Regions from separate parts of the Paenibacillus sp. GM2FR genome, predicted to be linked through region 1. Evidence: riboswitches for the same ligand, from Rfam matches in the RefSeq annotation. Region 1 holds a riboswitch; each other region holds the start of a gene.
The links. A riboswitch is a leader RNA that binds a small molecule or an ion and turns the genes downstream of it on or off. The one in region 1 is predicted to bind cyclic di-AMP.

Region 1 (7,954 bases):
GTGCAGAAGAGGAGCTCAGAGAGAAAAATGCCTGGTGGCAGGAGCTTTCGCTGGAGGAGCATGTGGAACATTATGAGCGGGAAGGACTAAGCCGCAAGGATGCCATGAAAAAAACCGCGGGTGATCGCGGTGTATCGAAGCGGGATATATATAACGCGCTCCTGACGGAGTCGTAATAAAATAACTTGGCGCAGGGGGATAACAAAATAGCCCCACAAAGTGGGGCCTATGCTTCGATGCGTATTCCAATTACTTTGCGGGGACCCCAAAACATATAAATGCGATTAAAGAATTGCTTACGCTTCGCTGTAAACTTATACACTTTAATCTCAAAAAAAAGACCCTCCTGCGGCCGGGTTCATAGCCGAGGAAGGCACCAAGGAGATATGAAAAAGGTTAGAATTAACAAAATGTAATAATGCTATTATATACTAAAAATCTTAATTTGTCACAGGTGTAGGGATTTCCGAGATACATTCATGGCAAACAATTTTACCTTTGAAGTAAGTGACATTCTCAGCGTTACCACAGAAGATGCAGGCAGGCTCATATTTCTTAAGCATGATGCGTTCGCCGTCTACATAAATCTCCAATGCATCTTTCTCACCAATTCCAAGCGTACGGCGTAACTCGATCGGAATGACGACCCGTCCAAGCTCATCGACTTTCCTTACAATTCCTGTTGATTTCATCATAACTTATAAATGCCCCTCTCGCCATAATTTAAAAAAGTCATAATTCGACATAGTTCTAGTTTTTATGTTATTTATAGTACCAACGATTCCCAAAACAGTCAACCTATATTTTTGAAAAATCGGAACCTATTTACGAAAGTATAGTGAACAGAACCCTTGTATAGCAACGTAATTACCATAATCGATCCAATTTTTACTGTGATTTTCGATTTGTCGATTTGGAAAGCGTAATTTTACCTTATTCGACATGGTTCGACATTAGATGTCAAAAGAAGTGTTTATCGGTTAATACCCAAATCGAAACGATAAGGAGTTGAGATGGAATGCATTCACCAATTTCGGAAGAAAAAGTGTTTAAGGATCCCGTCCACAATTATATTCATGTGCAAGACGATATCATATGGCGATTAATTGATACCCCGGAATTCCAGCGGCTCCGCCGGGTGAGGCAGCTTGGGACCTCATTTCTGACCTTTCACGGGGCTGAACACAGCCGATTCTCCCATTCACTGGGAGTCTATGAAATTACGAGAAGAATCATCTCTCAATTTGAACGAAGGGGATACTCCGATTGGCCAGTCGAGGAAAGGCAGGTTGCGCTCTGCGCGGCCCTGCTGCATGATGTGGGGCATGGACCTTTTTCCCATTCTATAGAAGAAGCCTTTCATATGAATCACGAGGATTGGACATGTCGAATTCTGCTTGGGGATACTTGCGTCAATCAGGTACTGCGGGAGCTCGGAGCGGATTTCCCCGAGAAAGTGGCTTCGGTTATTAACAAAACCTACGATAAACCGATCGTGATAAACCTGGTCACTAGTCCGCTGGACGCAGACCGGATGGATTATTTGCTAAGGGATGCGTATTATACGGGGGTTAATTATGGAACGATTGATATTGACCGGATCTTGCGGATGCTGCGGCCATACCGGGATCGGGTCGTTGTAAAGGAATCAGGCATGCACGCCGTGGAGGATTACCTGATGTCACGGTATCAGATGTACTGGCAGGTATATTTTCATCCCGTCACGCGAAGCTCCGAGATCATCCTGCGCCAAATCTTCCGCCGGGCAAAGGAACTGCATGACAGCGGGTATGCTTTCCGGTTCATGGTAGAGCCGCTTCCTGCGTTGTTTGCAGGCCATATTGACGTGAATCAATACCTGCGTCTTGATGAAGCTCTGATTCAAACCTCCTTTCTGCAATGGACGGAGGAAGAAGACAAGCTTCTTAGCGAATTATGCGGCCGTTTCATGCACCGAAAGCTCTACAAATATGTAGAAATCGACAATATCGATCTGGAAACGATCGACGGGATACGCCAAGCGTTCCGTACCGTGGGATTACATCCGGAATATGACCTGGAGATTGATTTTCCAACCGATCTTCCTTATGATAAAGTTCATTCCGATATGCCGCTTAACGAAAAACAGATTCTGCTTCTGGATCGGCATGATGAGCTGAAGGAAATCTCGGAGGTATCCGATATTGTACGCTCGATCAGCGGCATTCATAAAGGACGGTACCATCTTTATTATCCGGAGGAGAAGGTGGGTCCGCTGTTGGCTCAAATGCCGGAGAAGATAGCCGGTGTTTTCAAACAACAACATTAACCTAGTGGGAATAAACAACGCTTGGTGCATTTGTAATTTACCCAACTAATGGAAGATATACGACACAGAAACGACAGGAAGGAGAGTGTGAATATAATGCTGTTCGACACGCACACTCATATGGACGCTCCCCAATTCGACGAAGACCGGGAAGCGGCTATCCAGCGGGCGCTTGAAGCCGGCGTCACCAGGATGATCAATATCGGATTTAACCGGGAGACGATCCCGACCACGATGAAGCTGGCAGAGACTTATGATTTTATTTACGCGGCGGTGGGCTGGCATCCTGTAGATGCGATTACCATGGAGGATCAGGATCTCGATTGGATCGCTGCTTTATGCAGTCATGAGAAAGTGGTGGCAATCGGTGAGATCGGTTTGGATTATTATTGGGATACATCCCCGAAAGAAGTCCAGCACCGTGTGCTTCGACGTCAGATCGGACTTGCCCGGGAGTTGAACATGCCCATTGTCATTCATAATCGGGATGCGCATGAAGATATCGTTAACATTTTGCGGGAGGAAAAAGCCTCCGAAGTCGGCGGTGTCATGCATTCCTTCTCCGGAAGCTGGGAAACGGCCAAAATGTGCTTGGATATGGGATTCCATATCTCATTTGGCGGGCCGATTACGTTCAAGAATGCGAAGCAGCCCAAAGAGGTTTTGGCACAGGTTCCGCTTGATCGATTATTGATCGAAACGGACGCGCCTTACCTGACCCCCCATCCCTTCCGCGGAAAACGAAATGAGACCGCATATGTAAAATTGGTGGCGGAGGCCGCAGCCGAAATTCGAGGGTTGTCCTATGAGGAATTGGCCCAAATTACCACCAAAAATGCGCTGGAACGATTTGGCATTTAACGAAAACGAGAGCAAAAGCGATGAAAAAGAGAGCAATCGCGATTAATTAAAGTTTTTTAATCAGAAAAGGCGTTGATATTACAATATTTTAACCTTTTACATGAGAAAATGTGGTTGAATGTTGCTTTACAACCTGCATGTAAACAGGATATCATCTTTTCAGTGATAAGAAGCTGTGATGTGCAGATCGCAGCCGAATATTTCATGAACCGTCTCGCTTAATCTCCGAAATTCTGGAGAACGGGGGAACCGATACTGCAGTGCATACTGGTCTGAATGCACGAAGCTGTATTTGATTTCTTTTTCGGGTCTTTGGGGTGAATTTGAAGGATCTCGCCATGAGCGGGTATCCGGATATAGGGCGTCTCTCTTACGTCCGAACCCGACAGCTAACTCCGTAAGCGAAATAAGAGGGGAAATCTCGTGCATACCATTTCCATGATTTCATTCATCAGGAAGCCACGTTAGAGCCTCTAGTACTCTTTCAATGGCTTTCTTTTATTTTTGAATAATGGAGAAGGGATCATCATACTCTTGGTAAACAGGAGGTGATGGCAGATGGACGGAAGACGGGAATTGACGCAGGGTGTAGATAGATAGCAGGATGCCCTGTGAGAAAAATTGCTATAGTCACGTCAAATGCATTCATGCGTTTACCTAGACGGCGGGACTATGAAGGAGGATGGAATAGTGGGCATTTTTCAACCTGAAGAAACCCATGAATCACAATCATCCAGCATGTCTTACGCATTGAGATGGAAGCATGACAATTTGCGTCAACTGATGTTGCTCGGCGCCATGGGTGCCGTTACGGTATCACTTCTCATATCGTTGGTTGTACATGATCAGGCAGGCAAGGAGGTTCAGCTTGTCGTCGACGGCCGGGTCACTACGGTGGAAACACGTGGATCGTTGCTGCAGGAATTGCTGGATGAGCAAGCGATCACGTTGAGTCCCCAGGATCAGATTTCGATGCCTCTGAACGGCGCGATCCAGGACGGAGACCGAATTATCATTGAACGGGCAATTCCAGTCAAAGTTACGGTAGGCAGCACAACCAAAACCATATTTACATCCCAGGATACGGTTGATCATGTACTCAAAGAGGCTGGCGTTACGATCCAGGGTGAAGATATAGTACAACCGTCGCAAGACACGAAGCTGACCAGCAATATGAATATCCATGTCGTTCGCGTCACGAAACAAAAAGTCAAGGAGACGGAAGACCGCGAATTCCGCGTGATCAAGACAGCCGACCCATCGCTTGAAAAGGGCGATAACCGCGTCATTCAGCGGGGCGAGCCTGGTCTCATGGTGAACCATTACGAGAAGGTCTACCACAATGGCAAGCTGGTTTCCAAGACGAAGGTCTCCCAAGAGATTGAGCGCAGAACGAAGGATAAAATCATTGCCATAGGCACGAAAAAAGTGGAGAAACCTGTTATCGTTCAGGCGGCAGCCACCGATGTAAAAGCTACACCGGCTAAATTGTCGGGCACGAAAAAAGTAACGACCGCCAAGGCTGTGGAGAACAATGTAGTCTCCCGCGCAGGCGTTGATTTTAAATACAAGAAGGTATTGAACAACGTGTCGATGACGGCGTATTCCGCCGAGCAGCAAGGAATCGGTACGCGCACTGCATCCGGCACACGCGTTACTGAAGGGCGCACCATCGCCGTTGACCCTAACATCATCCCAATCGGATGGTGGGTCTATATCGAAGGCATTGGCTTCCGGCGTGCTGAAGATACGGGCGGTGCCATCAAAGGCAACAAAATCGATGTTTATTACGATTCGTTGAAATCGGCCATGAATTTCGGCCGGAAGAGCGGCCGCACCGTTTACGTGATCGGTCCGGTTAAACCTGAATTGAACTAGACGCATGAATTCCAATTTACATTGCCATTCTAATGCTATACTATTTAGCTTATAATATATGATGATCAAGAAGAGGGAATATTTCCTCTTCTTTTGTTTTGTTAAGAACGGAGTATTTAAGGCTAAGTTGGTTGAACCTTAAAGTTGTACAGGCCTGCTTTGCTTGGGAAGGAAGAGAACGAACGCATGATTAAAGAAGTGATTGTTGTGGAAGGCAGAGACGATACCGTTGCCATTAAACGGGCCGTAGACGCCGATACGATCGAAACGGGCGGTTCAGCGATCAACAAGCAAATCCTGAAACGCATAGCGCTTGCCCAGGAGCGCAGAGGCGTTATTATATTGACGGATCCTGATCATGCAGGGGAGCGGATCCGCAAAATCGTGGATCAGGGGGTGCCTGGCTGCAAGCATGCCTTTATTCCGGAAGCAGATGCTACCCGCAAAGGGGATATCGGCGTGGAGAATGCCTCGCCAGAGGCGATACGGCGTGCGCTCGAGCGGGTTCATACCTCCTTTGAGGGTGGAGAGAGCCTGATCAGCTTGGAGGACATGCTGGAGGCTGGATTATCAGCTCACCCGGAGGCGGCGGCAAGACGTATGGCGATGGGGAATCTGCTGGGGATCGGATATTGCAACAGCAAGCAATTCCATAAACGATTGGCCATGTTTCAAATATCGCGTGAAGAATTTCTGGCCGCACTTGCACAACTGGAAGAAGGGGGCGTAAGCCAATGAATCGGATCGAGGATATATCAACACCAAGACGGACGAAGGAGATCATCTCACGGCATGGATTCTCCTTCAAGAAGAGTCTGGGTCAAAACTTTCTCATTGATCAGAATATTCTGTATAAAATTGTGGAAGCTGCAGGACTGGATGAAGATAAGGGAGCTCTTGAGATCGGTCCTGGTATCGGTGCATTAACCGAGAAGCTGGCACAGACGGCAGGAACCGTCACCGCGGTCGAAATTGATCAGCGCCTGATTCCCATCCTGAGGGAGGTCCTGGAGCCCTATGAGAATGTGAAGGTGCATCATGGGGATGTACTGAAGGTGGATCTTCATGAGCTGTTCCGTCAGGATTTCGCGGACGTATCGAAGGTAAGTGTGGTTGCCAATCTGCCGTATTATGTAACGACGCCGATTCTCATGAAGCTGCTGGAGGAAAAGCTGCCGCTGGAGAATATCGTGGTGATGATTCAGAAAGAAGTGGCAGAGCGGATGGCAGCGGCACCGGGAAGCAAGGATTACGGCAGCCTTAGTATTGCCGTTCAATATTACAGTGAACCTAAGCTGGTCTGTATTGTGCCGCACACGGTGTTTATCCCGCAGCCGAATGTCGCTTCGGCGGTTATCCGCCTGGCGGTCCGGGAACAGCCTCCTGTCAGCGTAGAAGACGAAGGGTTCTTCTTCGAGGTGGTCCAGGCTTCTTTCGCACAGCGGAGGAAGACGATTGCCAACAATCTGAAGAGCCGGTTTTTTCCAGGAGAAGGTCGTGAACGGCTGGAACAATTGCTCCAGGAAGCGGGCATCGAGCCCTCACGGCGCGGTGAGACCCTGAGTATTGAAGAGTATGCCCGGCTTAGCAACATATTGTACAATGCGGATATACGTTAATACAGCCATTAGAGAGCCCATAAGACCCGTGAAGGTCTCAACGCGATAAATTGATGTTTCGTAAGAACCAATAGTCACAGTGGCCCATACCATAGGGTAGGGGTGATGTTGTGATGAACTTGGGAGACTTGGTCGTTCGTAAATCCTACGGCGGCGATGTAACGTTCCGGGTAGAAGGCATGCGGCAAAATAATAATATTGTCATCAAAGGGACGGAATTCCGGTTACTGGCCGATGCTCCCGCTGATGATCTGGTCACGGTCCCGCATCCCACCTTAAGCGAACGAACAAAGCAGGCACAGATCAAAGCCAATGAGTCGCTGGACCGCCTGCAGAAGCACAGACAGGAGCAGGGCGAGCGTCAACTGGCGAGCCTGCGCAATATTGAAGGCGGACAGCTTGCGGATAAAGGATATTTTGACGTGCCGGGCAAGGTACTGCATTTGGATGGAGATCCCCAATACCTGAAAAAGAGTTTGACCTTGTACAATCAACTTCGGGTCCCAGCGGAAGGCCATTATATCAATGAGTCGGGGATGGCCGATTCATTATATCGTCTTCTTCCGCGGGTAAGACCTGATATCGTTGTAATTACAGGTCATGATGGAGTTCTGAAGAGACGACAGCCATACGATTTATATAGCCTGGACAGCTATAAGAATTCACACAACTTTGTTACGGCCATTCAGGTAGCGCGTCAATATGAGCGCAATCTGGATTCCCTGGTCATTGTAGCCGGGGCGTGCCAATCGCATTTTGAAGCGCTGCTGCAGGCTGGAGCCAATTTTGCCAGCTCACCAGGGCGAATCCTCATCCATGCGCTGGATCCCGTCTACGTTGCCGCCAAGGCAGCCTATACGTCGGTCAGGGATACCGTGAACATCCATGATGTCGTTCATCATACGATCAGCGGCAGCCAGGGCGTGGGCGGAATCGAGACGAGAGGCAGCTACCGGATCGGTCTGCCCAAGCTTCAGGATTTGTCCACGTTGAAGGTTACGCCTTCGGTTAGTTAAGTCCGTACTGTGTTCTGAAGGTGGCGTATCGGCCATTGGAGAAAGACCCGAGAAGAACCCCACAAGCTGGGGTTTTTTATTTTTTGTTTCAATTCTTTAAGAAAGTTGTCAAAAAAAATACATAAAGCTTGTCAATTTAGCGCATATTAAAGCAAATGCACACGAGAAATACAGGGTCAAAAAAAATACGTTGACAATATATTTTTGATGCTGATATAATTAATGTTTTTGAATTGACAAATGACTGAATCTTTTGTATAATGGACAAGGAA
Region 2 (7,954 bases), on a different contig from region 1:
AATTTATCGGGACCGGATGCGATGCTTCCTTCTTCCGTCGTTCACTATCCGAATGGCTTAAGCGTTCAGGTCGCGAATACGGATGGGGAAGGAAGGTTGATCATTGCGGATGCCCTGCTGCACGCTGCGAATCTTGGCGCAGATAAGGTGATTGATATCGCAACCCTCACCGGTAATGTCGGAGCCGCACTGGGCTTGGAAATTGCGGGTATCTGGGGCGATCAACAGATTACGGCCGATTTGGTTGAGATCGGTGAGCGTAACGGAGAGCGTCTATGGCCTATGCCGCTGATGGATGAGTACGAATCGGATCTTAGGAGCGATTATGCCGATCTGAAAAATGTCGGTACGTCAACGTTGGCAGGCGCTATAACGGCCGCGCTGTTTATCCGGCATTTTGTGGCCGATTCCATGAAATGGGTGCACATCGATATGGCGGGCACGGTCCAGTATAAACGGGAATTCCCCCATTCCGCAGCGGGGGCTACCGGATATGGCGCGAGATTGTTGGCGGATTATGTGGAGAAGCAGTTTCTCCATGCTTAAAGAATCAACTTCAGTAAGGAGTGACGACGATGCTGCTTGAAATTATCGCAACATGCGTGGATGATGCCATCACGGCAGAGAAGAATGGCGCGGATCGTCTGGAATTAATCACGGCGATAACCGAAGGCGGGCTTACGCCGGGAATCGGGCTCGTTGAAGAGGTTGTGAAAGCTGTTCAGATTCCTGTTCATGTCATGGTCAGACCTCATAGCAGATCCTTTGTGTACAACGAACATGATATTGCTACCATGATCGCGGAGGTTAAGGCGATCCGCAAGGCAGGTGCAGCTGGCGTAGTGCTTGGTATGCTGACCCCGGAACGGAAGATTGACGAGGTCTCCTTGGTCAAAATGCTGGAATGGACAGGTGATATGCAGGTCACGTTCCATCGGGCCTTTGATGAATTGGAGGATCAGCTCGAAGGGCTGCGTACCTTGCAGAAATACCCGTCCGTTACCCGCGTCCTAACGTCGGGAGGACCGCAGCCTGCACCGCAAGCCATCCCAAGAATTCGGGAGCTTGTAGAACAAACGGCAGGCAGTGAGCTGAAAATATTGGCTGGTAATGGCCTGAAGTGGGAAATCATACATGATTTTATCGACCAGACCGGTGTGAGCGAGGTGCATTTCGGCTCAGCCGTCCGGTACGGTCGATCAGGGCTGAAGCCCATTGATCCGGTTGAGCTGCGATCATTGGCTGACAGCTTACATCAATAGAAGTAGCAAACCTATCGGAAACAGGTGAACAAAAATTGCAAACCGTATGGAATAAACAGCAAGAATTTGTGGTTGGCGTTGACCTTGGGGGTACGAAGATCGCGGCAGCGCTCTTTGATTCCGAAGGACAGCTGCTGAACCGGGAGCAAATGGAGACAGCGGGTGCGCGTACGGCCGAAGAAGTGGTCGCGAGAATTACGAACATGATTCGCAGCGTGTCGGGCGGCCACCCGCTTCGAGGCGTAGGCATGGCTTCACCCGGAACGGTTAACAGCCGGGAGGGGATCGTCATTCATGGTACGAATCTGCCGGAATGGACCAATGTTCCTCTCAAAGCTTGGATGGAACGCGATCTGCATACGGAGGTTCAGGTGCTGAATGACGCCAATGCAGCTGCATGGGGAGAGTATGTAAGAGGTGCCGGAAGAGGGTCGACGAACATGATATACGTGACGCTAAGCACAGGCATCGGTTCAGGCATCGTGCTGGACGGGAAGCTGTTCCTGGGCAGCAGTTCTTTTGCAGGGGAGCTTGGGCATCATATCATTGATCCGAGCGGTCCGCAGTGTAATTGCGGCAGCCACGGCTGCTGGGAGGTATTTGCTTCAGGAACGGCCATCGGTTTGGCAGCATCCCAGCGGATGCTCACCCAGCCCAGCGTAATTTCTAAACTGGCCGCAGCCGAGGCCGGCGTCAACGCCAAGCATGTATTCGAGGCTAAACGTCTTCATGACCCCGTCGCTGTGGAGGTCATCGATCGTGCTATTTATTACATGGCGCTTGGTCTGGTTAACGTCATTCACAGTTTTAACCCCGATCGCATCGTGATTGGAGGGGGAGTAAGCAGAGCAGGCGAGCTTCTATTCCCGCAGCTGCGGGAAATGACAGATAAGCTGGTCATGCCATCCTATCTGGGTACGTACGAAATCGTCCCTGCAGGACTTCGGGACGATGTGGGTCTGGTTGGAGCTGCGGCCTTGTTCCAGTAGCCTATGTGTAAAGAGAACGTTACGGATAGGATAAAGAATGAAATAGAAGTTAGATTGAGAGCGTTTGGATCGGCAACCTAGTTTCATGTTAACCGAGCTTAAGCGAATTTGACAAAAGCCGCCCTTCAAGGGCGGCTTTCCAACTATTTATGGAGAGAGCGGGAAACGGAGCGATCATTTTTTTCGTTATAAGTCCGTAACATGTGACAAGTGATAGGCGTGAACCGTAAGCCGTCATCCGTTTTCACTGGAGGCGAGTTTTTGGTTTCCTGGTTAGGTTTGTTTGTATCCGACAAACAATAAGCGGTTGCTCGCACTTTCCCGCCCGCCGGCGGAAACCGCCGGCTCCAAACCCGCACGTGGAGTGACCTGCAGGCTTGGAGCCGGCGGCTGCCGCTACTCCATGTACTTCGATGCGTCAAACGTAATCATGGACGTATGATTGGCATGTTCAATCAGTGAAGAGAGCTTGGTTACTTCGCGTTCCTTCTTGCGCGCTTGCGCCTGATAGGCTTCCGGATCATATAAGGCGACGTTGAACAGCGTTACGGCACCGTCTCCGCTGCCACGGCTGCTCTGCCGCTCCAGCTTCTTGCGGGAGCCGAGATGAGCAAGCTGTCCGATATCGCTGCGTATCTGTTTGGCCAGCTCGATCGCTTCCATGATGGTCATGTCGGAGCCGTTCCAGCTAATGGTTTGCGTTGTATTGGAGATGGCCATCAGCAAATCCAGCTTTCTGTAATCCGCCGCGGCGGCTTCGATCTCTTCCGTAATGGCATCCACGCTGCGTGCAGGATATTCCCGCCGTTTCCCCTTTTTCAATGATCGTGCTGCTGTTATTCAAGCGTTCCGACATCAATTGATTCATGAGACGATTGATTGCTGCCCGGACAGCCAAAGCTTCAGCCATCGTAATTTGAATCATAAGTGATCGATCACCTCTTTAATTTCATTTCTGAATATGTAAACGTATAAATCTGTTAAAAGTTGCTAGATTACTAAAAAAAGCAGTTCGAACAGGAAAGCAGAGTTACATAATTGTCATGACTGTGTGAGATGGTTAACAAATGGACGCCCGAAATTAACCATCTTTACGACAGTTCCAAACATAAAACGATAGATTCTTAGGATATTATTGACAGCATCCTTGCTTGTATACTATATTAAGAGAAGGTTACAAAACGTTAATGAATTTTGCCGAATTTCGTTTGTGAAAACGGGGGAACCGTCTTGGGTGAATTACTCTTGTATATAGAGTATAGGGAACCTTCAACCGAACCTTTAGCTAACTCCGTAGGCATCGAAGGAGAGAACATATTTTGAAGAAGTTTGTCATCACTTTGCTAGGGTCTGCAATTATTTTTTCTTCTGGTGCCGTATCAGCATTTGCTGATCAACAACCGAATTTTCAGTATCAAGTGAAGCAATTGGTAGGAACTCCATACAAATGGGGCGGAACGACTACCAGCGGGTTTGATTGCTCCGGATTTATTCTGTACATGTTTAGAAATTTTGATATGGATCTTCCACGCACTTCCCAAAGCCAGGCTAAAGCCGGTGAACATGTGGATCGCGAAGATCTGCGGGTCGGAGATTTGGTATTCTTCAATACAAGTGGCAGCGGAATTTCCCATGCAGGCGTTTACATTGGTGATGGACAATTTGCGCATGCTTCCAGCAGCAAGGGAGTCAGAATCAGCAAGCTTAGCGATTCATATTACGAGCCGCGTTATGTCACGGCGCGTCGTGTGTTGAGTCAAGAAAACTATGCGAAGCTGGTAGGAAGCGCAAGCTAAATGGATTAATTGCAGTTTAGGATTCGATACATAACCAGAAAGCCTGACAAAGGGATGCCCTTGTCAGGCTTTCTTTTTTTAGATATCAGAAAGTATAAACTTCGAAAGCTTGTGACTTCCTGATATCGCAAGAAAAACATCTATTAACTGCGGTCTGTCATCTGTGAAAGTACGTCGATAGACGTTTTTCTTACGATAAGTCTATCATCCCACAGAGGTTGTTCGGTTACTCCTTAACGACAGAGGCATTCACAGCAGCTTCTATTCCATTATTATAGAGACGGAACAAGCCAAGGCGCCAGAAAGCAGCACCTTTCAGATCATAACGCTTGGCCAAGCCGAGCTTATCGTCAACGGAAGTGGCGGTTTCACTGCTTAAACTGATGCCGAGCAGGAGCTTCTGCTTCGGGACACCTGCTTGGAGTGCCAACTGGATCGCTTGGTCCACCAGACTGTTTGGTTCGGGAACCTGAGATTTGGTTCCGACCGGATTGTACTGATAAGCCATAACGATGAGATCATCAGCGATGGAAGCCAGCGTCTTGTAATCATAGCCTTTGTAGGCGCTATTCAATGGCGGGACCGCTAAGGACAGGGCAATGTCATTTGGCAATGCCACCTTCAATTGCTTGACGTAATCATTGAGCAGCTTCTGCTGCTTCACGGCATCCAATTTAAAACCGAGTCCTTCAAAATCAAGCACAACGCCGCCGAACCCGTTATCGGCAACCGCGGTTGTGATGCCTTCAATGGACTTTTCGCGCAGACTGCTGTCGCTCAGGACTTTGGTTAATTCTCCGTTTCCGTCCAGAGCATAAACCATAAGGTACGGTTTAATCTCCTGATCCGCCGCATCCGCAACAATCGATTGCGGGGTCACGTCGCCGGCCGCCCCTGGCAGACGATACTCGTCGCCTTGAAGCGTAAACTGGCCATCACGATCGATGCGGCTCCAGCCAAAAGCGACTGAATTCATGGATCCCACGAGATCCCGTTCTTGGAAAGATTGCAAAGCATAGAAGGCTCTCAAATGCATTTCGCGCTGGGGCGATACGAGAGAGACCGTGCGAGTCGCCTGATTCCAGCCGACGTCGACACCGAATTGGCTGCTGAAAGAGCTAAGCGGGATCAGCACGCGGCCTTCCCGTTGGACTGGAGGAGCTGCAAGCTTTACTTTTTTACCGTTGACGGTCGCCGTCGTGCTTCCCACCTGAAGCAGGACTTCCGTCGTTTGACCTTTCACCTTGCCTATAGCCTTGACGGTTTGCGTCTTGCTGTTCCACGTGATCTGAATGCCCAGTGCTTCACCGACCGTCCGGAATGGAACGTAGGTGACCCCTTTGTCTACCCGCGGAGCCGCATCGAAGGTTAGTGTCACATCATCCAGCTTTACCGAAATGGCAGGCTCAGCATGTACCTGACCGATATGGGGTGCGGTTCCGATAAAGGATAAGGCAAGAGCGGCAGCGACAGCTGTTTTTCCTATTCGTTTATGCAGCATGCTTTTGTATTTCCTCCGATCCATTAAATAATAGAATGATTTCATAGAATATGGAATTTGGTCTAGCATACGCTAGTATAGCAAAATTTTCATAGAGTTCCAATTCCGTGATGTCAATGTCATAGAATAGATAAGAGTAAGCATGTTGATTTTTTAAACTTTCCAGTATAATAAATGGAGGATTTCTTACATAACCTGATGATTACATGCATAGGGGGATAACGCGTGTTTAAATTCTGGAAAAACAAAAAGGGCGGGGGAGATAAATCGTTGAACCCGGCAGCGGAAGAGATGATCGAAGCCGTACCGGATCCGATCATTGAGCTTACAGGCCGCGAAGTTCAGCGCAGCGTGGCTCCCGTTCTAGGCATGACGGTGCTTGACTTGGCCGAGCGGAATGACGTCGACTGGAACTCTTTTTGCAAAAGAGGAACTTGTGCCCGCTGCCGCTGCATGGTGGTGGAGGGAATCGAGTATTTGTCCGATCCCAATCTGGCTGAAGAACGACGCCTGGATCCCGAAGAGATTGAAGAAGGATATCGACTGGGATGCCAGAGCAAGATCGAAGCGGTCGGTCCCATCAAAATCAAGCATGCCCCATATTTTTGACGACATCGAAAGCAGATTGCCGTTTCATACTAAAAAAGCAGGCAGCCGTACCACAACGGCTGCCTGCATTGCTCGGAAAGATCAAAATGCTAATGCTTTACTCCATGCTCAGTTTGCTCTGTTCCCGGAACGAGCTCGGCGTTTGACCGGTAATTTTTTTGAATAACATAGAGAAGTACTTATCGTTGCCGTAACCCACTTGAGAAGCAACCTCATGGATCGGCATTTCGGAATCTGCCAGCAAGCGCTTGGCCTCTTCAATCCGGCGGGATATCAAGTAATTGAAGGGGGAGTCGCCGACTTCTTTTTTGAACAGGTGGGATAAATAATGCTGACTGACATACATCGTATCGGCGATGTCCTTGAGACTGATGCTCTGGGTATAATTGGTGTCGATAAAGTGTTTGGTCCGCAGCGCGATTTCGTTCTTGCCCTTCAAGGACTGGAATTGGTGTTTAACATCCACAATGCGATAGATCACGGTAATCAATGACATCAGCAGGTTGGTGCTCAGCGTTTCATACCCCAGCACCTGCGAATCGCATTCGCGGAGGATCTCGGAAAGATAGCTCTCCACTTTATAAGCGTATTTCTCGCAGGATATGACCGGCTCCACGTAAGCCGGGAGCAGCATCCCTTGGGGAACCCCTTCAATGTGAAGCGAATCCACGCCGCAGTATATCACCTTAAAAGGCCCGTCCGTGATGGATCTCTCCTCGTGAGGAACGCCGGGGTTATAAATCGCTACATCGCCTTTGTGAAGTTCGTATATTTTTCCTGCAATGGTGAATTCTCCGCGTCCTTCTACTACATAGATGATCTCGCAGAAATCATGAATTTGCGGCGGTCCATAAAAGAAGTCCTCGTCCACGACCTGCCCGGCAAAGAGCAGCTGCGGATTTTTAAGGAAGCGGAAGTGATCGCTTTTGCTATGCGAGATTTCGATCTTTGGCACGTTCTGGTCCCTCCTGGAAAGCAACATCCTCTACCTATTATAATGCAAAACGCTCTTCGATGCGGAAATCGATTTCATCGGCTGTTCGGAATGGTTCACTGTCTTGCTGAAATTAAGATTCGATATAACAAAATAGTGGGTTATCTCTTGCACCGATTAATCTTACAATGATGTCATATTCCTTATAGGGAGGCGTGACAAACATGACAATTGAAAACGATTACAGATGGCGGGACGGATTTCCGAAAATCGGCATTCGCCCTACGATAGATGGAAGACGGAGAGGGGTACGGGAATCTCTCGAGGAACAGACCATGAATCTGGCCAAGGCCGTCGCTGAGATGTTGACGAAGGAGCTCAAATATCCGAACGGCGAGCCGGTTGAATGCGTGATTGCGGATACTTGCATTGGCGGAGTGGCCGAAGCGACTGCGGCTGCCAAAAAATTCAAGAATGCCGAGGTCGGCCTGACCATAACCGTTACGCCTTGCTGGTGTTACGGCACCGAGACGATGGACGTGGATCCATCGCGTCCGAAGGCGGTATGGGGCTTCAACGGAACAGGACGTCCAGGCGCGGTTTACCTGGCCGCCGTACTGTCTGCGCATGCGCAGAAGGGACTTCCTGCATTCGGCATCTATGGCGAAGACGTTCAGGATGAGGGGGATACCCGTATTCCGGATGACGTTCAAGAGAAGCTTCTGCGTTTTGCACGGAGCGGCTTGGCTGCAGCTTATATGCGCGGACAATCGTATTTGTCCATGGGCTCGGTGTCGATGGGCATCGCCGGCTCGATCGTGGACGACAGCTTCTTCCAGGAGTATCTGGGCATGCGGAATGAA
Region 3 (7,954 bases), on a different contig from region 1:
TCGGATAAAGGGCTGCGAACGATTCCGCTCTCGACCTTCTATTTCTTCGGGGAGTTCACGATTGTGTGGAACCAGGCGATGGCCGGTTTGACGCTGACGATCATTCCGGTTGTCATTTTCTATATTTTCGCGCAGAAATACATCATCAAAGGGATTGCGGCAGGTGCGGTAAAATGAGGCGGATCATTACGAGGGCCGACGATTATGCTTCCAGCCGTTCCGCTAATGCTGCGATTACCCGGGCGGTTGAGGCCGGATTCATTAAAAACGTGTCTATCATGGCGCCCGGTCCTTATCTTGCCGAGGCCGCGCAGCTGTTGGCGCATCGCAAGGACATCTGCTTCGGCTTCCATATGACGCTGAATGCGGAATGGGATAACGTACGCTGGGGACCTGTTGCCGCGAAGGAACAGGTTCCTTCGCTTGTCGATCGGGCGGGATATTTCTATCAGGACCCGATCCTGTTCCAGGATCATCCGCCATCGCTGCAGGAGATCCTTCTAGAGTGCGAAGCGCAGCTTGATAAACTGACCGCAGCAGGCTTCAACATTTCTTATGTCGATTCTCATATGCTGCCGGAGCGCTTCATACCCGGGCTGCAAGAAGAGCTGGACCGCTGGATGGAAGCGAAGGGACTTATCAACCATCGCTATTATTACAACTTCTTCCCGGGCGGCGTTCCGGACGGGATCGAGTCGTTTGAAAGGGTTCTTGGCGGCTTGACGGAAGACCAGTACTTCTTTCTGTCCCATCCGGCACGGTATTCGGAGGAAATGGTGCAGTGCGGCAATGCTCAAGTGGATGGGGAAGCGCTGGCGCGAGGACGCGATCAGGAGGCTTCCTTTCTTGCGCGGGAAGACTTGAATGACATTAGTGAGCGACTGGGTTTTCGTGCTATACGATATGATGAAGCGTTACCATTGCCTGGTGTATAATGGAAGGGTCATGATGAATTTATCTTGTTATACAGGGAGAGGCGGAAAAGGATGAACATGAATACGGTTCAATTATTGCCAAGAAGTACCCCCGAAAACCAAGGAATCTCATCTCAGTCCATTGAACGTTTTATCGGATCGATTCAGGAGAAACAGCTTGAACTCCACAGCTTCATGCTGGTACGGCATGGACATGTCGTAGCGGAAGCCTGGTGGAAGCCGTATCAGGCGGACAAACCGCATATGCTGTTCTCGTTAAGCAAGAGCTTTACTTCTACCGCGATCGGACTGCTGACCCAAGAGGGACAGATTGCGCTGGAGGATCGGGTGATCGGCTTCTTTCCGGAATACGCTCCTGAAGATCCCTCGCCGAATCTGTCCGCGATGACGATTCGTGATTTGCTGATCATGGGAACGGGACACGCCCAGGAGCCTGCCATGCCGTCCGATATTTGGGCGGCCGATTTTCTTAAACAAGCGGTTGAGCATGAACCCGGCACACACTTTGTATATAACAGCGCAGCGACTTACATGCTCTCGGCAATTCTGCAGAAGGTCACCGGCATCACGCTGTTGGATTATTTGCAGCCCCGTCTGTTTGAGCCGCTCGGCATTCATGGAGCCACCTGGGAAAGCTGTCCTCAGGGGATCAACACCGGCGGATGGGGACTTAAGCTGAAGACCGAGGACATTGCCAAGTTCGGTCAGCTTTATCTTCAGAAGGGGGTGTGGGAAGGCCAGCGCCTGATTCCGGAAGCGTGGATTGAAGAGGCAACCTCCAAGCAGATATCCAACGGACCTGCGGATTCCTCTTCGGATTGGACCGAAGGGTACGGCTATCAATTTTGGATGTGCCGCCACGGGGCCTACCGCGGTGATGGCGCATTTGGGCAATATTGCGTCGTGCTGCCAGATCAGGATGCGGTGATTGCGATTACCTCCGGACTAGGAGACATGCAGGCCGTGCTGAATGAAGTGTGGGAGCATCTGCAGCCGGCGATGGGATCTGATGCCCTGCCGGCCGATACCGGAGCGGAGGCTTCTCTTACTGGAACGCTGCAAGCGCTAAAGCTGGATCCGCCAAGCGAAGAGGCGGCATCCCCGGTCGAGAAGGACGTCTCCGGGATCGTATATGACCTCGAAGAGAATGAGGAGAAGCTGCAATCGTTCTCCATTCGTTTTGAAGAGGATGGCGCGGTGATGGAGCTTGCGGGGGAACGTGGCGTCAACTCGATTGCCTTGGGCAGGGGCGAATGGAAGTCGGGAACCACCTCACTGATCATGATGGCGGATAACGAGTATGCTGCCTCCATGACCTGGAAGGACGATCGGACGCTGGAGCTGACCATCCGACTGACAGAGACGCCATTCTACTTAACCACGGAATGCACCTTCGGTGACGAGGAAGGCATTCATCTTGCGTACTGGATGAATCAATCGTTCCAGGGCAAGGTGGTCCGGGAGATTAAGGGCAAGGTTACGGCGTGAAGCCAATAAACCAAGATACATTAAAAACCTCTCCATCGTCATGGAGAGGTTTGTTTGCATGCCGTAATTAGAATCGCTCCGACACCGCCTTTGCCTGCGTAAACAGGAGCAGGTAATCGCGCCCGCCGGCTTTGGAATCGGTCCCGGACATATTGAAGCCGCCGAACGGGTGGGTGCCCACCAAGGCGCCGGTGCATTTCCGGTTCAAATACAGGTTGCCGACGTGGAAATCGCGGCGCGCCTGCTCCAGGTGCTCGCGGTTGTTCGAGATCACCGCGCCAGTCAGCCCGTAGTCAGTATTGTTGGCGAATTGGATCGCTTCGTCGAAGGAGGCGGCCTTCGTGAAGGCCACCACCGGGCCGAAGATCTCCTCTTGGGAAATACGGGCGGTGCTGGCCACGTCCGCGAAGATTGTCGGCTGTATGAAATACCCCTCCGGATCGCCAGGCAAACCGCCGAGTACCAGCGTGCCTTCACCTTTCCCGATTTCGATATAGTCCAGAATTTTACGATAGGCCTTATCGTCGATGACGGGCCCTACCTGAATCTCGGCGTGAGTCGGACAACCGATCACCAGCTTCTTGGAGCGTTCGATGACCTTCTGCAGTACGGCATCATAGACGTCCTTATGCACGATGGCTCTGGAGCAGGCGGAGCATTTCTGGCCGGAGAAGCCGAATGCCGAAGCGGTGATCGCATCCGCCGCGAGATCCAGATCCGCCTCACTGTCTACGATAATGGCGTCTTTTCCGCCCATTTCGGCGATGACGCGCTTGATCCATCGCTGCCCCGGCTGCGTTTTGGCCGCGCGTTCCTGAATCCGCAGTCCGACGTCGCGGGATCCCGTAAAGCTGATGAACCTGGTCAGCGGATGATCCACCAGATAATCGCCCACTTCCTGGCCCGGTCCCGGCAGGAAGTTGACGACGCCCGGAGGCAGGCTGACTTCTTCCAGCAGCTCCACGAATTTGGCGGCGATGACCGGCGTGGTGCTCGCTGGCTTCAGCACAACGGTGTTACCCGAGACGATGGCTGCTGTGGTCATGCCTGCCATAATCGCGAGCGGAAAATTCCACGGCGGAATGACGATGCCGACGCCAAGCGGGATGTAATAGAGATGATTCTCTTCCTCCTCGTGAACCGTCAACGGCTGGGGCGCGCTTAGACGCTGCATTTCGCGTGCATAGAATTCCATGAAATCGATCGCTTCGGCCGTATCCGCGTCCGCCTCGGCACGCGTTTTGCCGGCTTCCAGCGTCATCAGCGCGGAGAACTCGAGCTTGCGCCGCCGCATGATCGCAGCTGCCTTATACAGATATCGTGCCCGTTCGCTCGGCTCGGTGTGCTTCCACGTCTCAAAGGTACGCGCTGCCGTCTGAATAGCTTGTTCGGCAAGCTCGGTATCGGCTTGGGATACAATGCCGATGACCTGACGTTTCCGAGACGGATTGACCGATTGTGCGGTACGCTCCGTATAGATTTTGGTACCGCCGATAACCAAGGGATACGATTGGCCAAGCTCGGCTTCGACTCCGGATAACGCCGCATCGTATAACTTGTTGTTCCACTCGTTGTTGAAATCCATAAATGGTTCGTTCCGAAAAGGTACGCGCATGGGAGGCCCCTCCTTAACATGATATGAATCGAAGCTTAAGGTCTATGGTCCAGCTGCTGAATGCATCATGGTGGGGTGTTTAGGATCTTCTGGTGAGAAGCTCTATGTTAGATATGTATGTCTTCCTGCATGCCGTCATGATTTTTGCATATGAGTTAAGATAGAGTGCATTTTGGTTTACCTTTTGCAAAGGGGGCGCACGCATGGACGGAACCGAGCTTTACCGTAAAGTGATCCTGACGGTGTCCGGTAATAAATTCGTGAAGTGGTTGTCGATCAAGTACGGTCGGAAATTGGCGGGCAGATTCATAGCCGGCGATACCTTGGATGAGGCGCTGGATGAAATTGAGAGGCTGAACGAGAAGGGCATTCTCGTCACGCTCGATCATTTGGGGGAGGGTATCACGACGCTGGATGAAGCGGCCGGGTACCGGGAGGAGTATTTGAAGCTTGTGGAAGGGATTGCCAAGCGGGGAGTGAAATCGAACGTATCGCTGAAACCGACACAGATGGGGATGGCACTGGACCCCGAGATGGCTTACGAGAACATCAAGCTGGTGGCGAAAAAGGCGAAAGAGCACCGGAACTTCGTTCGTCTGGATATGGAGGATTCCCCGTACACCCAGGCCACGATTGACATGACACTGCGGCTCCATCAAGAGGGGCTGACCAATGTGGGGACTGTGATGCAGGCCTACTTGTTCCGTACGGAGGAGGACGTCAAGAATTTAATGCATGCCGGTGTTAATCTGCGGTTGGTGAAGGGGGCGTACAAAGAGCCTGGAACCATTGCCTTTCAGCAGAAGCGGGAGGTTATTGACAACTATAAGAAATTGATCAAAATGCATTTTGATCAGGGCGCCTACGTCGCGATTGCTTCGCACGATGACCACATCATCGACTGGGTGAAGGTGTTTGCCGAGCAGAGCCGCATAGACAAACAGGAATTTGAGTTTCAGATGCTGTACGGGCTGCGGATGAACGATCAGGCTGCGCTTGCGCAGGACGGCTACCGCATCCGGTGTTATATGCCTTACGGAACGATGTGGTACCCGTATTTCACCCGGCGGCTGGCAGAGAAGCCGGCTAACCTGATGATGGTGCTCAAAAATATGTTCAAGTGAGCGGGGGAAAACAACCAATTGCAATGGAAGCGAGGACGGTAGCTCTTTCTAGCTGTCGTCCTAGAAATAATACGCCTCCGAGCAGTTCATTAGGTAGGAACGCTCCAGCGGAAGGCTACCTAACCGCTTACGGGTGATGTGCTGTTGCAGATTGGCCTCCAGATCGGCGAGGGCCGATACGGCGAGTTGCATCCGTACAGATCCCCATTGCTGCTGCTTCTGGGCATAGCGAACGGCCTCCGTCACGGGCATGCCTCTCAGCCTTGTAAAGACGGATGCCCAGCGGACCAGATCCGCGAACTCTCCCGTGCTTGGCAGTGCATATTCGGCATACCCGGCCGCGTTTTCGCAGCTGATTTTAAACAAACCGCAGTTGCAGCCTTGATCGCTCGAGGGGATAAAGCGTTCAGCCGAGCTCTGGTCGAAACGGAACATCTCCATGTTGCGGATGGGCTCTTCACATATTACAGGCGATGCGGTTTCGATGACGGGTGCCAGTGCGGCCTCGATGAGTTTCGTCATGATCTACGCTCCTTTATAGGAATGTTATATGCACGGCAAAAAGGCCTGGTGAGCAGAGATACCCCGCTCTCCAGGCCTATTTATCGTTAGAGGCCCTACTCCAGTGGCCGCTTCCGCTTAAGGCTCGGGTGGTGTTCTCTCTCAAAACGCGCCTACGAGGTTAGCTGACGGATTCGGGCTTGAGAGCACCCTACCGCAGCGCCTGACCATCAGGCCTGCGGATTCACCCCGTTCACCAACAGAAGCCCCATTGGCGATTTTGGTTCCCCCGTCTCCCGATCTGTCGGGAGCTCAGCGTAAATGAATGTTTCGAATAGATGGATGAATCATACGCCGGAGGAATCTAAAAGTAAATGGCCATATGGGACGGATACATTCCGAAAATCGATAAAAACCGCAAAAGAAAACGTGTACATTGGGTCGTGTCATCTATTATCATGGCAAAATCTCGGTATCTCGATAGATTACGATAAATATAAGAAAACAAGAGAAATACATAGTATAGAGCAGTATTCTGGAGATAATGGACCGGAATTGGTCCGTTCCTGTTCGACATAACGCCACATGTGTTTTTGCTCACATTTACTTCCTGCAGGGCCAGACGTATGATACGAACTATGAATTGACGGACATCAGAGACAGGCAAATGGGCAGCCGATCCATGAAGGCCTACAGACAGTGTGAGAGCTCAGTTGGGCTCTTTTATGGATCGAATCTCGGGAGAAGGCACCATAGGCCTTCACTGAAATTGCAGGATGATGCGACTCTCACCGCTCGAACCTGATGCTGTGTTGTTTTGCTGGACCTGGATGTTTAGTCAATGGCTAATAGAATAACATGCTACTCGTTTTCAATTTTCGCTGAGTCCTTGAATGGAAAAGGAACGGGGGAACCAGTCGGGAGATGAATCTATCTCTCAGGGGTGAATCCCATGGACAAGATAACGGTCTATGGGTAGGGCGACTCTCACGCCCGAATCCGTCAGCTAACCTCGTAAGCGTATCGAGAGAGGCAACGATTGTCGTGGACTTGGGCCATGGTGTATTTCACCGTGTCCTATTAAGGAGCCTGCGGGAAGAGTTCTTCTCTTTCCACGGGCTTCTTTGTTGTTGCCTTCTCTTTCTGACCTTAGGAGGAGAAAAGAAGATGGAGAAACCGCAGGAATTCATCCTGGTATCCGCGCCGAACAAGGCCGGGGAGGAATTCGTCCGCCAGTTGATTCAAAAACATGTTTCGTTTGCGGCCATAGCCAACAACCGGGCTGAGCAGGAGAGGTTGCTGGATCTGGGCTGCAAACACATTATTCTGATTGATACAAGAGACGAGCAAACCTGGATCATTCCCGAGTTTTCCGTCAGCAAGGTGTTTCTGTTCGAAAGCAGCTTGAATTTGTGCTGTCGCTATTTACGGATTTGCCGGACTTGGACCGCAGAGTCGATTTATGTGATCACCCATTCCAGCAATCCGCGATTGATATACAAAGGGTTGGGTGCTGATGTGGTGCTTCATACGAACCATCGTCACGTGGCCTTTCTCATAGCGTCTATTGGCAGTTAAGCGTTTGGCTGATTTCACAACGAGTTTCGGGAGGTTGTATTCATGCAGGATTTAGTTATGTTGCTTATTTTGGGAGGAACCTACGGACTGCTCATGCTGTTTATGTCCTGGTGCGGGCGTGTGGTTTCGGAACCGGAGGCTGATCAGCCGTGATGATCATGTTGATATTCACGATTTTTATTTTTCTCTATTTGATTTATGCGCTGATTCACCCTGAAAAATTCTAGGGAAACGGCTGAAGGAGGAAGGCATTCGTCATGGGCATTTTACAAATTGCCATCGTTATACTCGTTCTGGTGCTGCTGGTCAAGCCGCTGGGAACTTATCTATACCAGGTGTTTCGCAATGAAAGCAATGGAACGGACAGATGGTTCTTCTGGGTGGAGAAACCGATTTTTGCTCTGATCGGCTTGAAAGAACGCAAAGGGATGACATGGAAAGGGTATGCCGTCAGCTTTGTGTTAACGAATATCGTGCTGGTTGCGGCGGGGTACTTGATTCTGCGGCTGCAAAAGGTGCTGCCGCTGAATCCGAACGGTATCGGTCATATGGAACCGACCTTGTCGTTCAACACGATCATCAGCTTTATGACCAATACGAATCTTCAGCATTACAGCGGGGAGTCGGGATTGTCTTATATGGCCCAGATGGCCGTCATTACGATGATGATGTTTACATCCGCCGCGACCGGGCTGTGCGTGGCGATTGCTTTT
Region 4 (7,954 bases), on a different contig from region 1:
TCGGAAAAGCGGGGGTTACCGCCTATGCTTCCGCTAAGGGAGGCGTTAAGCTGTTAACCCAGTCGATGAGCGCGGATTATGCTCCTAAAGGGATTCGGGTCAACGCCGTATGTCCGGGATATATCGATACGCCGCTTATTAAGGGAAGAACGGAAGCGATCACGCAGCATCTGGTCGGCCTTCATCCGATGGGCCGCTTGGGGCAGCCGGAAGAAGTAGCCAAAGCCGTGTTGTTCCTCGCCAGCGAAGATGCATCCTTCATTACAGGCACGAGTTTGCTGGTGGATGGCGGGTATACGGCCGTATAATTGAAGCAAAGCCCCGATATAACAATCGGGGCTTTGTTTGCAGGAGGAAAGACGAAACTTATATAATGCTGACACCAGCGCTGCCGTAACCTGCGACTGCAGTGACAAGAGTTACGCCAGCAGCTGTTGCCGAGAATACCATTAACAAGCGGGTATTGGCTGCCACCGGAATGGCCAGGCCTTCTACGAAGCCATTGCTTACCGTTCCGGGACCTACAATGCCTGTGAGCGGCGGAGCCAACGTAACAAGAGCGCCTGGTATCGGTGCGAAAGTATTGCTCGTAGCCGGTGCACTGTACAGTTGGGCTGTGATTGTAACCGTGGTTCCTGTCAGGGTAAGCGCCAAAGTAGTGCTAAAGGTAGCAGACAGTGCAGTGATGGTACCAGCTCGTGGCGTGTTAAATGCGAAGTCAAGTGCAGTACCTGCTGCTCCCGTAAGGTCGATCGTTCCACCAGCGAGGGTAACGGTAGGGCCGGAAATACCAAAGCCGACCAGACCGACTGTACCTACCAATCCGCCCAAAACAGTAGTCAGAGCAAGTGGCAGACCAGATGCGAATGGGATGATGGCTCCTCCGGCAGCTGCTCCAGTAGCCCCAGTAGCCCCAGTAGCTCCAGCAGGTCCGACGGCTCCAGCAGGTCCGACAGGCCCGACAGGCCCGACAGGTCCCGCCGGTCCGGCAGGTCCAGCAGGTCCAGCTGGTCCAGCAATACCCGTTGTCGGTCCGGCAGGTCCGGCAGGCCCGATAGGTCCAGCTGGTCCAACCGGTCCAACCGGTCCGATAGGCCCTTGAGGACCTACAGGTCCGCGGATAGCTCTTGGGCATCGGCGCTTTTTAACAACACATACATGATCTTTATGGCCACCATGACCATGAGACGGGCATTTCTTTTTCTTCGCATGAATGACTTCTTTCTCTATCTTTTTAAGAGCACACAATAATTTTCTCTTTCTAGAAGAACGTTCCAAATGAAGCACCTCCTTTAGATTTGTTTTATACTACGCAAGTGCTCTCGGTACGGCATGGGTTAATAGCGTACAAATGATAGATATCCACCTATAATTTCCAGAATGTACGCTAGCCCTTAAGGCATTCATCTATTGACGAATAGCAAAAACCATAGGATGAATTTCAAATTTCCATACGATGTTCATAGGCTTATTACGCAGCGTTTCAAAAAAAAAATTAGGCCTTACATGTAATGGGGGAAGCTTTCACAATCCGGGTTTAATTCATGGCATAAACTATCCATCACATGAACGAGTAAGGGAGGCATGTCAAACGCCTGCTATATAGCGAAAAATAAGCCTGGAATAACCCCCCTGAATGGTAAGGGGACAGGCTTGAATGAGGCATTTTTCCGGTGTGTAATATACCCTGGAAGAATGGCATTTCCGCCTCTAAATTTCCAAAAAAAGCGGTTAAAGGGGTTTGACTTTTCCTGAACTTCCCTTTATCATGAACACACGCTTAGTTTCCGGCATACATTTTCCGGAAAGCGGGGGAACCAGTTTCACCAGGGGCGAGTCACTTGGAATCACGAGTGTAGGGTACCATCTTACCCGAGTCCGTCAGCTAACCTCGTCAGCAGTGGATGGGTCTTTTATACATAATGGATGTTTCATAACAAAGGCCCTTTATTCTCTATAGGGGCCTTTCTCTATTTTTTGACCCCCTGCTGGCGGAGCTATGTCTAGATCCCCTGTTTGGTGGTCTTTTTGTATTCTGCTAAAGAGGAGGGGCAAGGTCGGCAAATGTTGAACCAATTGAATCGGTCAGACGGCATTGGGTTAAAGCGTGCACGGAGATGGATGAATCATCTTCCCTGAAGCCCCGACCCGTGCAAGGTATCTGAATGTCTTTATATCCAAGTTAACATATAAATTAACAAGGATTATTTCATCATGCCATTTTTTAAGAATTGCAAAGTCATAACGAAAGGTTGTGGAAAAGTTTTGAAGAAAGTCGTTGTACTGATGTTGTCATTGATTTTGGTGGTATCGCTTGCGGCTTGCGGCGACAAAGGGAGTACGCTGGATCGCGCCATAGAGCAGGGATATATCACCGTGGGTTTTGCGAATGAGAAGCCTTATGCCTATAAAGAGGCCAACGGGGAGCTGACGGGAGAAGCGGTTGAGATTGCCCGAGTTATTCTGGAACGGCTTGGGATCAAGGAAATGAGGGGAGAGCTTACGGAATTCGGTTCACTGGTTGCCGGACTGCAGGCTGAGCGGTTTGATCTCATTACCGCAGGCATGTTCATTAATCCGGACCGCTGCTCTGCCGTATTGTTTGCCGATCCGGAGTACAGCATCGGGGAAGCCATTGCGGTGAAGCAAGGGAACCCGATGGAACTCGGAAGCTATGAGGACATTGCCAAGAATGACCAGGCCAAGGTAGCCGTCATGACCGGCGCGGTCGAAATCGGCTATATGGAGAAGTCTGGTATTCCCACGGACCGGATCGTACAGGTCCCTGACCAGGCCTCGGCCATCAGCGCTCTCCAGGCAGACCGGGTGCAGGCGATTACGATGACGGGGCCGTCCCTGCAGGCGATGCTGGATTCGGCTAACGACGACAGCATCGAACGCGTGGCTGATTTCGAGCAGCCGGTCATCGACGGAGAGAGCGTTCGCGGTTACGGCGCTACGGCTTTTCGCCAAGCGGATACCGAGTTCCAGGAGGCTTACAATGCGGAGCTGCAAAAAATGAAGGAGTCTGGCGAGTTGCTCGAAATTTTGCAAGAGTTCGGGTTCACGGAAGAAGAGCTTCCGGGTGAGATGACGGCCGCCGCGCTTTGCGGGGAATAGCATGCCGAATTCTTGGATCGATTTTCTCCCTACGCTGCTTAAAGGAGCAGAGATCACGATTATCGTCGCGTTTTTTTCAGCCATACTGGCTATCGTGATGTCCTTTGCAGCCGGATTATGCCGGCTGTCGAAGCTGTGGATCGTCCGGACGTTGACAGCCGTGTACGTGGAAGTCTTTCGGGGAACCTCCTTGCTGGTGCAGCTGTTCTGGTTGTATTTTGCCCTTCCGTTCATCGGCATCGAGCTTCCGAAAATGCTGGCGGCGATCCTCGCGATCGGGCTGAACTTCGGCGCATACGGCTCGGAAATCGTTCGAAGCGCCGTGCTGGCCGTTCCGAAAGGACAGTGGGAAGCCGCCTTAGCGCTTAATCTGAAGCCTTGGCAAAGGCTGTGGAATGTGATATTGCCTCAAGCGTCCCTGCGAATGCTTCCCCCTTTCGGAAATCAGCTTGTGGAACTCATCAAATCCACCTCACTGGTTTATTTCATCACGATGGCGGATTTGACGTATCAGGCGATGGTGCTCCGCAACAATTACATCTCCTGGACGACCGAGATTCTGGTGCTGCTGCTCCTCATGTATTTTGTCATTGCTACGCTCGTCTCGCTGGCGGTTCGACTGCTGGAGCGTAAATGGACAGCGGGGAGGTTATAGCCATGTGGGACTGGAACTATGTGTGGGATATCCTGCCGCAGCTCTTGAATGCGTTAAAGATGACGGTATGGGTGACGCTCTGCGCTTTCGCGGTGGCTTTGATCATCGGATTGCTGCTTGCCTTTGCGACACGGAGCCGATTTAAGGTGTTGTCGCTCCTAACCAAAGGAATCATCGAATTTATTCGCAATACACCGCTGCTGGTTCAGGTCTTCTTCCTGTATTACAGTCTGCCGCTCCTCACGGGAATTTCCATTCCGGCTTTCTATGCCGGGGTGATCGGTCTCGGGCTGCATTACAGCACATATCTTTCCGAGGTGTACCGTTCCGGAATCGAGGGAGTGCCGAAGGGACAATGGGAGGCTGCCACAGCACTGAATTACACGAAAGCCCAAACCTGGCGGAGTATTATCCTGCCGCAAGCCGTACCGCCGATCATTCCGGTACTGGGCAATTATTTGATTGTCATGTTTAAAGAAACGCCGATTCTATGCGCCATAACGCTGGTGGAGATGATGCTGACGGCCAAAAATATCGTGTCGCAGTCGTTCCGCGCATTTGAGCCGTATACGCTGGTCGGGATTCTGTTCCTGATCATCAGTTATATCGCCTCTTTGCTTGTGCAAAGGCTGGAAAAGCGTATGAATCTGCAGCGTGGAAAATAAGGAGGGGAGTCTATTGAATGCCGTTGTGATCGATGAGCAAGCGGAAGCGCCGAAGGAGCCGCAGCAGGAGAAAAGTCTCGCTACCGCTACGGGTACAAAGCCGATTGTAAAATATACCGGCGTGACCAAGTCATTTGGTGACCTCCAGGTGCTTAAGGGCATCGATCTGGAAATGCAGCCGGGAGAAAAGGTAGCTGTGATCGGTCCGAGTGGATCGGGCAAAACGACGATGGGCCGGATGCTGATGACGCTGGAAGAACCCACCGAAGGAACCATCGAGGTGGATGGCGAGCTGCTCTGGCATATGGAGGAGAAAGGCAAGCTGGTTCGGGCCAACGAAAAGCATTTGCACCGGATGCGCTGCAATGTCGGCATGGTCTTCCAGCATTTTAATCTGTTCCCGCACATGAATGTGCTTCGCAATGTGACGGAGGCCCCGCGCAAAGTGCTGGGTTTATCCAAGGAGGAGGCGGAGGAGCGGGCCGTCTCCATGCTGGGCAAGGTCGGCTTGGCCGACAAGCTGAAGATGTATCCGTCCAATCTGTCCGGAGGTCAGAAGCAGCGGGTTGCCATCGCCAGAGCGCTGGTCATGCGGCCGAAGGTGATGGTGTTTGACGAGGTCACCTCGGCTCTTGATCCGGAGCTGGTCGGCGAGGTGCTGGAGGTCATTCGGGAGATCGCCGAAGAAGGCGAAATGGCCATGATGCTGATTACGCATGAGATGGATTTTGCGAAGGAAATCGCGGACCGGGTCATATTCGGAGCCGACGGAAGGATCGTTGAGCAGGGCACGCCGGAGGAGATATTCGATGATCCTCAGAGCGAGCGGCTGCAGAGCTTCCTGCAGCGATTCCGTTCCAACGGAAATTAGTTCTGGAAAGAGGTGATTGTATAGAATGGCTGTAAATACCGAAACCGAAATTGTTTACCGAAGACCGGAAGCAAGGGATGGCACCCGGGTGTGGGAGCTTATACGCGACACCGGATCACTTGATCTGAACTCCCCTTATTGCTACATGCTGCTTGGAGATTACTTCCATGATACCTGCATGATCGCCGAGGATGAAGGGGATATCATTGGTTTTATTTCCGCCTTCCGTTCTCCCCGCAATCCGGAGACGCTGTTCGTATGGCAAGTGGCCGTTGCAAGCTCGCACCGGAGGCAGGGGATTGCGAAGGCGATGCTGACAGGCCTCATGAACCAGAAGGCATGTCATGGCGTCCGTTTCATTGAAACGACAGTATCGCCCAGCAATATGGCGTCACGCAGATTGTTTCTCGGTTATGCCGAAGAGAAATCCATTCCGAGCACCGTAACGGTAGGTTATGGAGCCGAGATGTTTCCGGATGGCACGACACATGAAGATGAGCCGTTATTCGTGATTGGCCCCTTTTTCAATGACATTTAAACAAATGGAGGGAACTATGGACAACCAAGTCATGGAGAAACCGAAGCTTACCGTGTTTAACAAGCTGGAATCGGAAGTAAGAAGTTATTGCCGGAGCTTTCAGACCGTTTTTGACAAAGCCCGGAATGCAAAGCTGTGGGATACGCAGGGCAATGAATACATTGATTTTTTTGCGGGAGCCGGCGCTTTAAATTATGGACATAACAATGAGAAGATTCGCGAGAAGCTGGTCGACTACATCCTGAAGGACGGCGTCACGCATAGCCTGGATATGGCTACGGATGCGAAGGAAACCTTTCTGACCCGATTTCAGGAGGTCATCCTGAAGCCGCGCGGGTGGGATCACAAAGTGATGTTTCCCGGTCCGACCGGAACGAATGCCGTAGAGGCAGCGCTCAAAATCGCCCGCAAAGTGACAGGGCGCAGCACCGTTCTGTGCTTCACGAATGCCTTTCATGGCATGTCGCTGGGATCGCTGGCGGTGACCGGCAATGCCTTCAAGCGTCAAGGCGCCGGCGTGGATCTGAACCATTCGGTATTTATGCCGTATGACGGTTACTTTGGCAACGACGTGGATACGATGGCATATATGGAGAAGCTTCTGGATGATCCGGGAAGCGGCATTCCGCTTCCGGCCGCCGTGATCGTCGAGGCGGTGCAGGGGGAAGGCGGATTGAACGCCGCCAGTCGGGAATGGCTGCAGAAGCTTTCGCGCATCTGCAAGGATAAGGGGATGCTGCTTATTCTGGATGATATCCAGATGGGCTGCGGCAGAACCGGGCCGTTCTTTAGTTTTGATGATGCCGGCATTGTGCCGGATATCGTATGTCTCTCAAAATCGATTGGCGGCTTTGGCCTGCCGATGGCGATTACGCTGATCAAACCGGAGATCGATAGATGGGAGCCGGGGGAGCATAACGGTACCTTCCGGGGTAATAATCTCGGATTCGTTGCCGCGGCCGAAGCGCTGAATTATTGGAAAACAAAAGATTTTCAGCTCGATATCGGCATTCGGGAGAATCGGATCCGCCAATCATTGGAAGGCGTTGTGAAGGATTACCCACAGCTCGGCGGCGAGATTCGCGGCAGAGGCATGATTCAAGGGGTTGCTTTTGCTAAGCCGGAGCTCGCAGGAAGGCTATCCGAAATGGCCTTTGAGCAAGGACTGATTATGGAAACGTCAGGCCCGCATAGCGAGGTAGCGAAGCTGATGCCGCCGCTGACGATAGAAATGAACACATTGGCACAGGGATTGGGGATATTTGAGAACAGTATGAAACAATTAGCTGCAGAGGAGAGGTTGTCATGATTGTTAAACATTTGGAAGAGATCGTGGATACCAAGGACGATATCGATACCCAGACATGGAATTCGAGAAGGCTGCTGCTGACCAAGGATGGCATGGGCTTTTCTCTCAATGATACCCTTATCAAGGCCGGAACGGAGACGCTGATCTGGTACAAAAACCACGTCGAAGCCGTGTACTGCATCGAAGGGGAGGGGGAAATCGAGGTTATCGGGGGTAAAACCTACGCGATATCTCCTGGGATGATGTACGCGCTGGACGGTCATGAGAAGCATTATTTGAGGGCACGTTCGCAAATGCGGATGGTCTGCGTATTCAATCCGCCGCTTACCGGTGCTGAAGTTCACGATGAAGAAGGAACCTATCCGCTGCTTGCCCCAATTTCAGACTAAGGAGATGATATGCGATGAGTAATAATCATGTGTCGGCCCTTCAGGAAAAAGAACTGGACGTTTATCCTTCAAGATTGCATCCGGAGCCCCGGATCTTAAAGAGACAGGATCCTGTTGTATATTCCGAATGGACGCCGGATGCTGCATTAACGCAGGAGCAGTCCGACTTTTACGAGCGCAACGGATATTTATTTCTGGAAGGCTTCTTTGATCGGGAGGAGCTATCGCGATATCAGGAGGAGGCCCGCAGGCTGCAGATAACGGCGCGGGACTCAGAGAAGGACGAGGTGATCCGGGAGCCGGGCGGGGACGAAGTTCGGTCGGTATTTGCGGTGCATGAGAGTCATGAAGTATTCAAGCAGCTCTCCCGGCATCCGAGGCTCCAGGCGATCATGGAATATCTCTTG

Region 2: linked by a shared signal. The riboswitch ahead of PAEVO_RS12580 (C40 family peptidase) and the one ahead of PAEVO_RS33305 (3D domain-containing protein) in region 1 are both predicted to bind cyclic di-AMP.
Region 3: linked by a shared signal. The riboswitch ahead of PAEVO_RS22900 (hypothetical protein) and the one ahead of PAEVO_RS33305 (3D domain-containing protein) in region 1 are both predicted to bind cyclic di-AMP.
Region 4: linked by a shared signal. The riboswitch ahead of ehuB (ectoine/hydroxyectoine ABC transporter substrate-binding protein EhuB) and the one ahead of PAEVO_RS33305 (3D domain-containing protein) in region 1 are both predicted to bind cyclic di-AMP.

What each region holds. Positions count from the first base shown of each region.
Region 1 is NZ_MKZM01000015.1:46,193-54,146, reverse strand. It holds gene rsmI (16S rRNA (cytidine(1402)-2'-O)-methyltransferase) at 1-176, shown strand, start outside; gene PAEVO_RS33320 (AbrB/MazE/SpoVT family DNA-binding domain-containing protein) at 441-695, opposite strand; gene PAEVO_RS33315 (HD domain-containing protein) at 1,019-2,308, shown strand; gene PAEVO_RS33310 (TatD family hydrolase) at 2,402-3,169, shown strand; cyclic di-AMP (ydaO/yuaA leader) riboswitch at 3,375-3,589, shown strand; gene PAEVO_RS33305 (3D domain-containing protein) at 3,860-5,047, shown strand; gene rnmV (ribonuclease M5) at 5,234-5,785, shown strand; gene rsmA (16S rRNA (adenine(1518)-N(6)/adenine(1519)-N(6))-dimethyltransferase RsmA) at 5,782-6,666, shown strand; gene yabG (sporulation peptidase YabG) at 6,780-7,682, shown strand.
Region 2 is NZ_MKZM01000008.1:2,828,725-2,836,678, reverse strand. It holds gene PAEVO_RS12600 (leucyl aminopeptidase family protein) at 1-546, shown strand, start outside; gene PAEVO_RS12595 (copper homeostasis protein CutC) at 576-1,262, shown strand; gene PAEVO_RS12590 (ROK family protein) at 1,298-2,251, shown strand; gene PAEVO_RS12585 (hypothetical protein) at 2,648-3,073, opposite strand; cyclic di-AMP (ydaO/yuaA leader) riboswitch at 3,437-3,567, shown strand; gene PAEVO_RS12580 (C40 family peptidase) at 3,571-4,047, shown strand; gene PAEVO_RS12575 (stalk domain-containing protein) at 4,274-5,548, opposite strand; gene PAEVO_RS12570 (2Fe-2S iron-sulfur cluster-binding protein) at 5,774-6,157, shown strand; gene PAEVO_RS12565 (AraC family transcriptional regulator) at 6,255-7,112, opposite strand; gene PAEVO_RS12560 (L-fucose isomerase) at 7,316-7,954, shown strand, end outside.
Region 3 is NZ_MKZM01000009.1:407,536-415,489, forward strand. It holds gene PAEVO_RS22875 (carbohydrate ABC transporter permease) at 1-177, shown strand, start outside; gene PAEVO_RS22880 (polysaccharide deacetylase family protein) at 174-935, shown strand; gene PAEVO_RS22885 (serine hydrolase domain-containing protein) at 1,011-2,423, shown strand; gene pruA (L-glutamate gamma-semialdehyde dehydrogenase) at 2,491-4,038, opposite strand; gene PAEVO_RS22895 (proline dehydrogenase family protein) at 4,242-5,162, shown strand; gene PAEVO_RS22900 (hypothetical protein) at 5,223-5,684, opposite strand; cyclic di-AMP (ydaO/yuaA leader) riboswitch at 5,818-5,991, opposite strand; cyclic di-AMP (ydaO/yuaA leader) riboswitch at 6,533-6,700, shown strand; gene PAEVO_RS22905 (hypothetical protein) at 6,831-7,241, shown strand; gene PAEVO_RS34930 (potassium-transporting ATPase subunit F) at 7,400-7,468, shown strand; gene kdpA (potassium-transporting ATPase subunit KdpA) at 7,499-7,954, shown strand, end outside.
Region 4 is NZ_MKZM01000012.1:45,284-53,237, forward strand. It holds gene PAEVO_RS31515 (SDR family NAD(P)-dependent oxidoreductase) at 1-308, shown strand, start outside; gene PAEVO_RS34770 (exosporium glycoprotein BclB-related protein) at 367-1,278, opposite strand; cyclic di-AMP (ydaO/yuaA leader) riboswitch at 1,768-1,915, shown strand; gene ehuB (ectoine/hydroxyectoine ABC transporter substrate-binding protein EhuB) at 2,266-3,120, shown strand; gene ehuC (ectoine/hydroxyectoine ABC transporter permease subunit EhuC) at 3,122-3,775, shown strand; gene ehuD (ectoine/hydroxyectoine ABC transporter permease subunit EhuD) at 3,778-4,440, shown strand; gene ehuA (ectoine/hydroxyectoine ABC transporter ATP-binding protein EhuA) at 4,454-5,311, shown strand; gene ectA (diaminobutyrate acetyltransferase) at 5,337-5,849, shown strand; gene ectB (diaminobutyrate--2-oxoglutarate transaminase) at 5,866-7,158, shown strand; gene PAEVO_RS31555 (ectoine synthase) at 7,155-7,547, shown strand; gene thpD (ectoine hydroxylase) at 7,562-7,954, shown strand, end outside.